2 regions of the Streptomyces sp. NPDC006174 genome follow, and region 2 is predicted to be linked to the other one. Evidence: riboswitches for the same ligand, from Rfam matches in the RefSeq annotation. Region 2 holds a riboswitch; the other holds the start of a gene.

Region 1 (4,035 bases), on a different contig from region 2:
GGGCTGACCGTGCTGCGCTGTCACCGCCCCGGCCAGCAGGTCGTGGCCGTGGAGATCGTCCTGGACGCGCCGCTGGACGCCGAGCCCGAGGGCTTGGACGGCGTGGCCACGATCATGTCGCGCGCGCTCTCCGAAGGCACCGACAAGCACAGCGCCGAGGAGTTCGCCGCCGAGCTGGAGCGGTGCGGCGCCACCTTGGACGCACACGCCGACCACCCCGGCGTCCGCGTCTCCCTGGAGGTCCCGGCCTCCCGGCTGGCCAAGGCGCTCGGCCTGGTCGCCGAGGCCCTCCGCGCCCCGGCCTTCGCCGAGAGTGAGATCGAGCGGCTCGTCGGCAACCGCCTCGACGAGATCCCGCACGAGCAGGCCAACCCGTCCCGGCGCGCCGCCAAGCAGCTCTCCAAGGAGCTCTTCCCGGCCACCGCCCGGATGTCCCGTCCGCGCCTGGGCACCGAGGAGACCGTGCGGCGGATCGACGCCGCCGCCGTGCGCGCCTTCTTCGACGCCCACATCCGCCCGGCCACCGCGACGGCCGTCATCGTCGGCGACCTCACCGGCATCGACCTGGACGCCCTGCTCGCCGACACCCTCGGCGACTGGTCGGGCAACACGGCCCAGGCCCGCCCGGTCGCGCCGATCACCGCCGACGACGCCGGCCGCGTGGTCATCGTCGACCGTCCCGGCGCGGTTCAGACCCAGCTGCTGATCGGCCGCATCGGCGCCGACCGCCACGAGCGCGTCTGGCCGGCCCAGGTGCTCGGCACCTACTGCCTGGGCGGCACGCTCACCTCTCGTCTGGACCGGGTGCTGCGCGAGGAGAAGGGCTACACCTACGGCGTACGCGCCTTCGCCCAGGTCCTGCGCTCGACCGGGCCCGAATCGGGCGGCGCGGCGATGCTCGCCATCAGCGGTTCGGTGGACACCGAGTCCACCGGTCCGGCGCTGGAGGACCTCTGGAAGGTCCTGCGGACGCTGGCCGCCGAAGGGCTGACCGACGCCGAGCGCGAGACGGCTGTGCAGAACCTGGTGGGCGTGGCCCCGCTGAAGTTCGAGACGGCCGCCTCGGTCGCCGGCACGCTGGCCGACCAGGTCGAGCAGCACCTGCCCGACGACTACCAGGCCCAGCTGTACGCCCGCCTCGCCGAGACGGGCACCGTGGAGGCGACCGCGGCCGTGGTCAACGCCTTCCCGGTGGACCGGCTGGTCACGGTCCTCGTCGGCGACGCGGCACAGATCGCGGAGCCGGTGAAGGCGCTCGGCATCGGAGAGGTGACCGTCGTCAGCGGCTGACACACCGTCGGCACACCAGGACGGAGAGGACCCCGGCGAGGAGCGATAAGCCGGAGTCCTCTCCTTTGTCCATTTAGGGCCCTTTGTCACATCGTGATGAGGTAACTCCCTCTACGCCCTGTGGGATGCACGACAAATCCCCCTGTCCGTTTGGTGACGGACAGCCGCCTTGTCTAGCGTCGGCCCGGCTGTCCGTCACCCGTACGCCGCATCCGCGGCGCCGGGCAGCCATCGCCGAGTCCCCGTCAGGCGCGAGCCTGGGGAGCCGGGGACCCACACGTAGTCCCTGGGGTGAATCGGAACCCCGTGCCGCGAACCGGCGCGGAGCTCCGTAGGAGACCTTCCTGCTCCGAACCCGTCAGCTAACCCGGTAGGCGAGAAGGAAGGAAAGGATCAGCCCCTCCATGGCGTTCACCCGTGCCACCGGGAAGCACCGTGCCCCGAGCCGCCTCAAGCGCCACGGCGCCCATGTCGCCGGCGTCGCGGCCCTGACCACGACCGGTGTCCTCGGCACCCTGGCCTCTCCGGCCGTCGCGGCCGACTCCGAGACCCCGAAGGTCGCCGAGACCGGACTCACCCAGGCCATCGCCCTCGACGCCACGATCGCCGAGCAGATCGAGGCCCAGGCCCAGGCGCAGCACCGGCAGGCCGAAGCCGTCGCCAAGGCGAAGGCCGAGGCGGCCGCCGAAGCCAGGGCCAAGGCCGCGAAGGCCGAGGCGAAGGCGGAGGCCCAGCGCAAGGCCGAGGCCCGCGCCGAGGAGATCCGCGAGGAGAAGGCCCGGGCCGCCCGCGCCGCCGAGCGCGCCCGCCTCAACGCCTTCCACCTCCCGGTCGTCGGCTCGTCCGTCACCACCGGCTACAAGTCCGGCGGCGCGCTCTGGTCCTCCGGCAGCCATTCCGGCGTGGACTTCCGTGCCGCCTCCGGCAGCTCCGTCGTCGCGGTCGGCGCCGGTACGGTCGTCGAGGCCGGCTGGGGCGGCGCGTACGGCAACAACATCGTGCTCCGGATGACGGACGGCACGTACACCCAGTACGGCCACCTCTCCTCGATCGGCGTCTCCGTCGGCCGGAGCGTCACCTCCGGCCAGCAGATCGGCCTCTCCGGCTCCACCGGCAACTCCACCGGCCCGCACCTCCACTTCGAGGCCCGGACCACTCCGGAGTACGGCTCCGACATGGACCCGGTCGGCTACCTGCGCTCGCACGGCGTCAACGTCTGACCCGACCGCGCACCACCGCTCCTCCCGAAGGCCCCGGACTTCCCGCCGGGGCCTTCGTGCGTGCGCCGGGAATGCCCGGACCGATCCCTTCCGCTCCCGGCCTTCGGCCAGAAGATATCTATCAATTCAGGTCTGCCATCGGAAATTGCGGAAGATTGCCATAGAGTCACGGAACACGCGTCGGCCGCCCGCGTTTCGCGGGGATGAAGGCGGAGGTTCGGACATGCGCATTCCCGCGCATTCGGTATGCACGGCAATCCGTGACGACATCGTCTCCGGTGTCTACGAGCGCGGCAGCCGCCTCACCGAGGAGCTGCTGGCCCGGCGGTACGGGGTCTCCCGCGTCCCGGTCCGCGAGGCGCTGCGCACGCTGGAGTCCGAAGGCTTCGTCACCACCCGCAGGCACGCCGGGGCCTGTGTCGCCGAGCCCACCGAGCAGGAGGCCGCCGACCTGCTGGAGGTGCGGATGCTCCTGGAGCCGCTCGGCGCGGCCCGGGCCGCGCAGCGCCGCACGGAGGCCCACCTCAAGGTCCTCCGCGGGCTGGTCAGGCTGGGCCAGGAGCGGGCCCGCCGCGGCGAGGGCGAAGATCTGCGGTCGCTGGGCGGCTGGTTCCACGAGACCCTGGCCCAGGCCTCCGGCAGCCCCGGCCTGATCGCTCTGCTCACCCAGCTCCGGCACAAGATCGCCTGGATGTACGCCGTCGAGCAGCCGGTCCGACCGGTCGACTCCTGGGCCGAGCACGGGGCCATCGTGGACGCGGTGGCGCGCGGCGACGCGGAACGGGCGAGGGCGCTCACCGCTCTGCACGCGGAGCGGGCCGCCGGGGCGCACCGGCTGCGCCGGCCGGACCGCGCCGGCCGGCGGGCGGCGCCACCGCCTCGCGTGAGTTTTTCGCAACACGGCGTAAACATCGCGGGTGTCCGTCATTAACAAGCGCGCCGTATACAAAGAAAAGTAATTGCCGGGGGCTTTGTTCGTGCTGCCCGAAATAATTCTCCATCGCCTCGGAACAACGAAAGAGCCGTGGTCACCCCGGAGGGAAAACCACGGCTCAGGTCCGTCACCGTCATACGGTCCCGGAATGCGTCAGACGGTCTCGGGAAGCTCTTCGAGCCCTTCGGCGACCAGCTTCGCCAGGCGGTCCAGGGCGGCCTCGGCGTCGTCCGCGTCGGACGCGAGCACGATCTCCTCGCCACCCTGCGCACCCAGACCCAGCACCGCGAGCATGGAAGCGGCGTTGACCGGGTTGCCGTCGGCCCTGGCGATCGTCACGGGGACGCCGGAAGCCGTGGCGGCACGGACGAAGATGGAAGCGGGGCGGGCGTGCAGGCCCTCGGCCCAACCGACGTTTACGCGGCGCTCAGCCATGGTTCTGCCCTTCACATATCAACGGTTGTCTAGACCAGTCTCTCATGCGGTGCGTACTGCTGTGCCCGGCCTCCCCTCCCACCGGCAGGCCCCGGCCGTCCTCAGACTGCCCCGGTACCGATCCCTCCGCGACCGGGAGACCGGCCGTAGGCTTTG
Region 2 (4,035 bases):
GCGTCATCAGCGTGATGACACCGGAGCCGTCCTCGTCCTCGTCGGGGATCTGGTCGGAGTCGGCGACCAGCGCGACCTTCTCCAGGAACTCCGCGAGCGTGCCGCTGCCCTCGTCCTCGCCGCGCTCCTGCTCGAACTCCAGGGCCACGGCGGCGAGTTCCTGGAGGTTCTCGATACGGGTCTCGTCCTGCGGGTCGGTGGAGGCCTGGAGCTCGGCGAGATAGCCCGTACGCTCCAGCACCGCTTCCAGCACGACGGCGGGCCCGGCGCCGGACTCCACGATGGTGCGGAGCTCCTCCATCAGCGTGTTGAAGCGCTTGACGGCGTTGGAGGAGCGGGCCGCCATGCCGTACGCCTCGTCCACGCGGCGCAGCGCCTGCGGGAAGGAGATCTTCTCGCGCAGCGACAGTGCGTCGATCATCGCCTCGGCGCGGTCGCCGATGCCGCGCTTGGGCACGTTGAGGATGCGGCGGAGCGGAACAGTGTCCTCGGGGTTGGCGAGGACACGGAGGTAGGCCAGGACGTCCCGGACCTCCTTGCGCTCGTAGAAGCGCACGCCGCCGACGACCTTGTAGGGCAGGCCGACGCGGATGAAGATCTCTTCGAAGACACGGGACTGGGCGTTGGTGCGGTAGAAGACGGCGACGTCGCCCGCCTTCGCGTCGCCCTTGTCGGTGAGCCGGTCGATCTCCTCGGCGACGAACTGCGCCTCGTCGTGCTCGGTGTCCGCGACATAGCCGGTGATGCGCGCGCCGGAGCCGGCGTTGGTCCACAGGTTCTTCGGGCGACGGCTCTCGTTGCGCTCGATGACGGCGTTGGCGGCGGAGAGGATCGTCTGTGTGGAGCGGTAGTTCTGCTCCAGGAGGATCGTCTTCGCGTTGGGATAGTCCTCCTCGAACTGGAGGATGTTACGGATGGTCGCGCCGCGGAAGGCGTAGATCGACTGGTCCGCGTCACCGACGACACACAGCTCGGCCGGAGCGTCGGCGGCCTCTCCGGACGGGCCGACCAGCTCCCGTACGAGCGTGTACTGGGCGTGGTTGGTGTCCTGGTACTCGTCGACCAGGACGTGCCGGAAGCGGCGGCGGTAGTGCTCGGCGACGTCCGGGAAGGCCTGGAGGAGGTGGACCGTCGTCATGATGATGTCGTCGAAGTCCAGCGCGTTGGCCTCGCGCAGGCGGGCCTGGTAGAGCGCGTACGCCTGGGCCAGCGTCTTCTCGAAACCGTCGGCGGCCTGCCCGGCGAAGGTCTCCTCGTCGATGAGCTCGTTCTTGAGGTTGGAGACCTTGGCGGTGAAGGACTTCGGCGGATAGCGCTTGGGGTCCAGGTCGAGATCGCGGCAGACCAGGGCCATGAGGCGCTTGGAGTCGGCGGCGTCGTAGATCGAGAACGACGAGGTGAAGCCGAGCTTCTTGGACTCGCGGCGCAGGATGCGGACGCACGCGCTGTGGAAGGTCATGACCCACATGGCGTTGGCGCGCGGGCCGACCAGCTGCTCGACGCGCTCCTTCATCTCGCCCGCGGCCTTGTTGGTGAAGGTGATCGCGAGGATCTGTCCCGGGTGGACTCCGCGCTCGGCCAGCAGGTGGGCGATGCGGTGGGTCAGCACGCGGGTCTTGCCGGAGCCGGCCCCGGCGACGATGAGCAGCGGCGACCCGGCGTGCACGACGGCGGCGCGCTGCTCGGTGTTCAGCCCGTCGAGCAGCGCGGCGGAGTCGATCACCGGGCGCGGGTGACCGTCGCGGTAATACCCGTCGCGCGGCGGCGGAGGCGCGTCGTAGGCGCCCTCGAAGAGCCCCTCCGGCACCGCTTCGGGTGCGTGGTCCTCGGGGGGCGGCGGCGGGCCGTCCTCCGCGGACTGGAGGCCGGTCAGGAAACTGTCGTCAAAGAGGCTGCTCATCGCCTCCCGAGTCTAGGCGGCCGCACTGACAACCTTCGGCCGAAGGCCGGAAGCGACCGTTCCCAGCCGTACGCACCGAGAGCGGACCTCCACGTTCCGTGAAGAAAGGCCCGGTAGGAGGGGGTGCGGGGCCCTGGATCCGGAAAGGTCACGAAAATGTATCGGGCATATCGCTCATCCTCCTTCCCAGCGGTGCCACCGGTTGGCTAGCGTGCTCGGTCAGGTGATCCGTAATCTCCCTGAGACGAACCGCGTCTCACGGTCACCTCTGCCGAATCCGTCCTGCCCTCCCAGCAGTTCGGAACCGGGGACCCACACGCGTAACCGGGGTGAATCGGTCCATACCCTCGCACAACGGACCGTAGGACAGCCTTCCGTTCCGTCCGAACCCGACAGCTAACCCGGTAGGCGGTCCACGGAAGGAGATGCCGGTCTTGGCATCGCATCGCAAGCCGCGCACGAAGGTGCGCACGACCACCCCCGCCGTCGGGTTCACGACGGCCGCGCTGGCCTCGGTGACGCTGCTCTCCACGCAGAGCGCGACCGCGGCCCCCGCCGAGCCGAAGCCGGCCATCGAGGACGTCCAGAAGAAGGTCGACGAGCTCTACCGGCAGGCGGGCAGCGCGACCCAGCAGTACAACCGGGCGAAGACCGCCTCCACCGCCCAGCGCACCAAGGTCGACACGCTGCTCTCCGACGTGGCGAAGCGGACCGAGAAGATCAACGAGGCACGCCGGGAGCTCGGCGCCTTCGCGGCCGAGCAGTACCGCACCGGCGGTATCGCGCCGACCGCCACCTTCTTCCTGGCGGACGACCCGCAGGCGTACTTCGACCAGAGCCGGCTGATGAGCCGGTCGACGGAGCGCCGGCAGAAGGCCGTCGACGACTTCCGTACGCAGCAGGCCGCGGCGTCGAAGAAGCGCGCGGAGGCCGTGCGGAGCCTGGAGTCGCTCACCGAGACGCAGACCACGCTCCGCTCCAGCAAGCAGAAGGTGCAGACGAAGCTCACCGAGGCCCGGTCCCTGCTCGCGAAGCTGACCGCCGAGGAGAAGGCGCGGCTGGCGGAGCTGGAGCGCAAGAAGGAGGCCGAGGCCAGGGAGAAGGCGAAGCGCCTCGCCGCCCGCCAGGCCGCCGAGGCCAAGGAGCGCGAGGAGCGCGAGGCGGCGGAGAAGAAGGCACGCGAGGAGGCCGCGAAGGAGTCGGGCGGAGACAGCGGCTCCGGTTCCGGCAGCGGTACGGGGACGAGTCCGGGATCCGGTACGGGCACGGGTACGGGCGCCGGGACCGGCAGCGGCTACGCCACCAAGGCCGAGAAGGTGCTGGCCTTCGCGCGCGCCCAGATCGGCAAGCCGTACGTGTGGGGCGCCTCGGGCCCGTCCTCGTACGACTGCTCCGGGCTGACCCAGGCGGTCTGGCGGGAGGCCGGCGTCACGCTGCCCCGGACCACCTGGGACCAGGTGAAGGTGGGCACGCGGGTCGCCACGACCGACCTGCAACCCGGCGACCTGGTCTTCTTCTACGACGACATCAGCCACGTCGGCGTCTACAAGGGCGACGGGATGATGATCCACGCGCCGAAGCCGGGAGCGAACGTCCGCGAGGAGTCGATCTACTCCATGCCGATCTACGGCAGCGTGCGTCCGGCGTAATGCCAGGTAGGCAGTCGCAGAACCGCATAGACCAGTCGGAGTCTCAGCGATCTGTCGTCGATTCGCCATCTGCGACAGATCGCCGAGAATCGCCCAGCAGAGTGCTTCTCAGCGATGCACAATATTCTCGCTTCGCCGGACCCACGGAACAGGGCGACTCACGGCTAGTTTCGGTCGCAACCACTTTCTGTGCACCTATCCTGCACGGCCTGCTCGACCACCAGGACGCGAAGTTCCACGGTGCCCACATCCGCAGGAGGACCGGCATCGATCCTAGAAGCGTCTGCGCCCAGATCAAGAGAATGGAACGGGCCCACCGGCCCACCAGTCCGCCCGCCCGAGACCGAAAACTGTTAGTTCGCAGAAGCGCGGGCCGCCTGCGGTCCCGGGCGTTGGCGCACCTGGTCGCCAAATAAATAAATTCCGTTGCGCGCAGTCCATCCAGGGCGGATCATCGGCCCAGAAATTCCTGCACCGCCCGGACTG

The links. A riboswitch is a leader RNA that binds a small molecule or an ion and turns the genes downstream of it on or off. The one in region 2 is predicted to bind cyclic di-AMP.
Region 1: it holds a riboswitch for cyclic di-AMP, as region 2 does, so the genes downstream of both, ABZ267_RS24680 (M23 family metallopeptidase) here and ABZ267_RS00455 (NlpC/P60 family protein) in region 2, are expected to answer to the same signal.

Annotation. Positions count from the first base shown of each region.
Region 1 is NZ_JBEXTJ010000011.1:161,350-165,384, reverse strand. It holds gene ABZ267_RS24685 (pitrilysin family protein) at 1-1,290, shown strand, start outside; cyclic di-AMP (ydaO/yuaA leader) riboswitch at 1,513-1,681, shown strand; gene ABZ267_RS24680 (M23 family metallopeptidase) at 1,695-2,510, shown strand; gene ABZ267_RS24675 (GntR family transcriptional regulator) at 2,734-3,441, shown strand; gene ABZ267_RS24670 (HPr family phosphocarrier protein) at 3,598-3,879, opposite strand.
Region 2 is NZ_JBEXTJ010000001.1:93,844-97,878, reverse strand. It holds gene pcrA (DNA helicase PcrA) at 1-1,900, opposite strand, end outside; cyclic di-AMP (ydaO/yuaA leader) riboswitch at 2,160-2,327, shown strand; gene ABZ267_RS00455 (NlpC/P60 family protein) at 2,326-3,549, shown strand.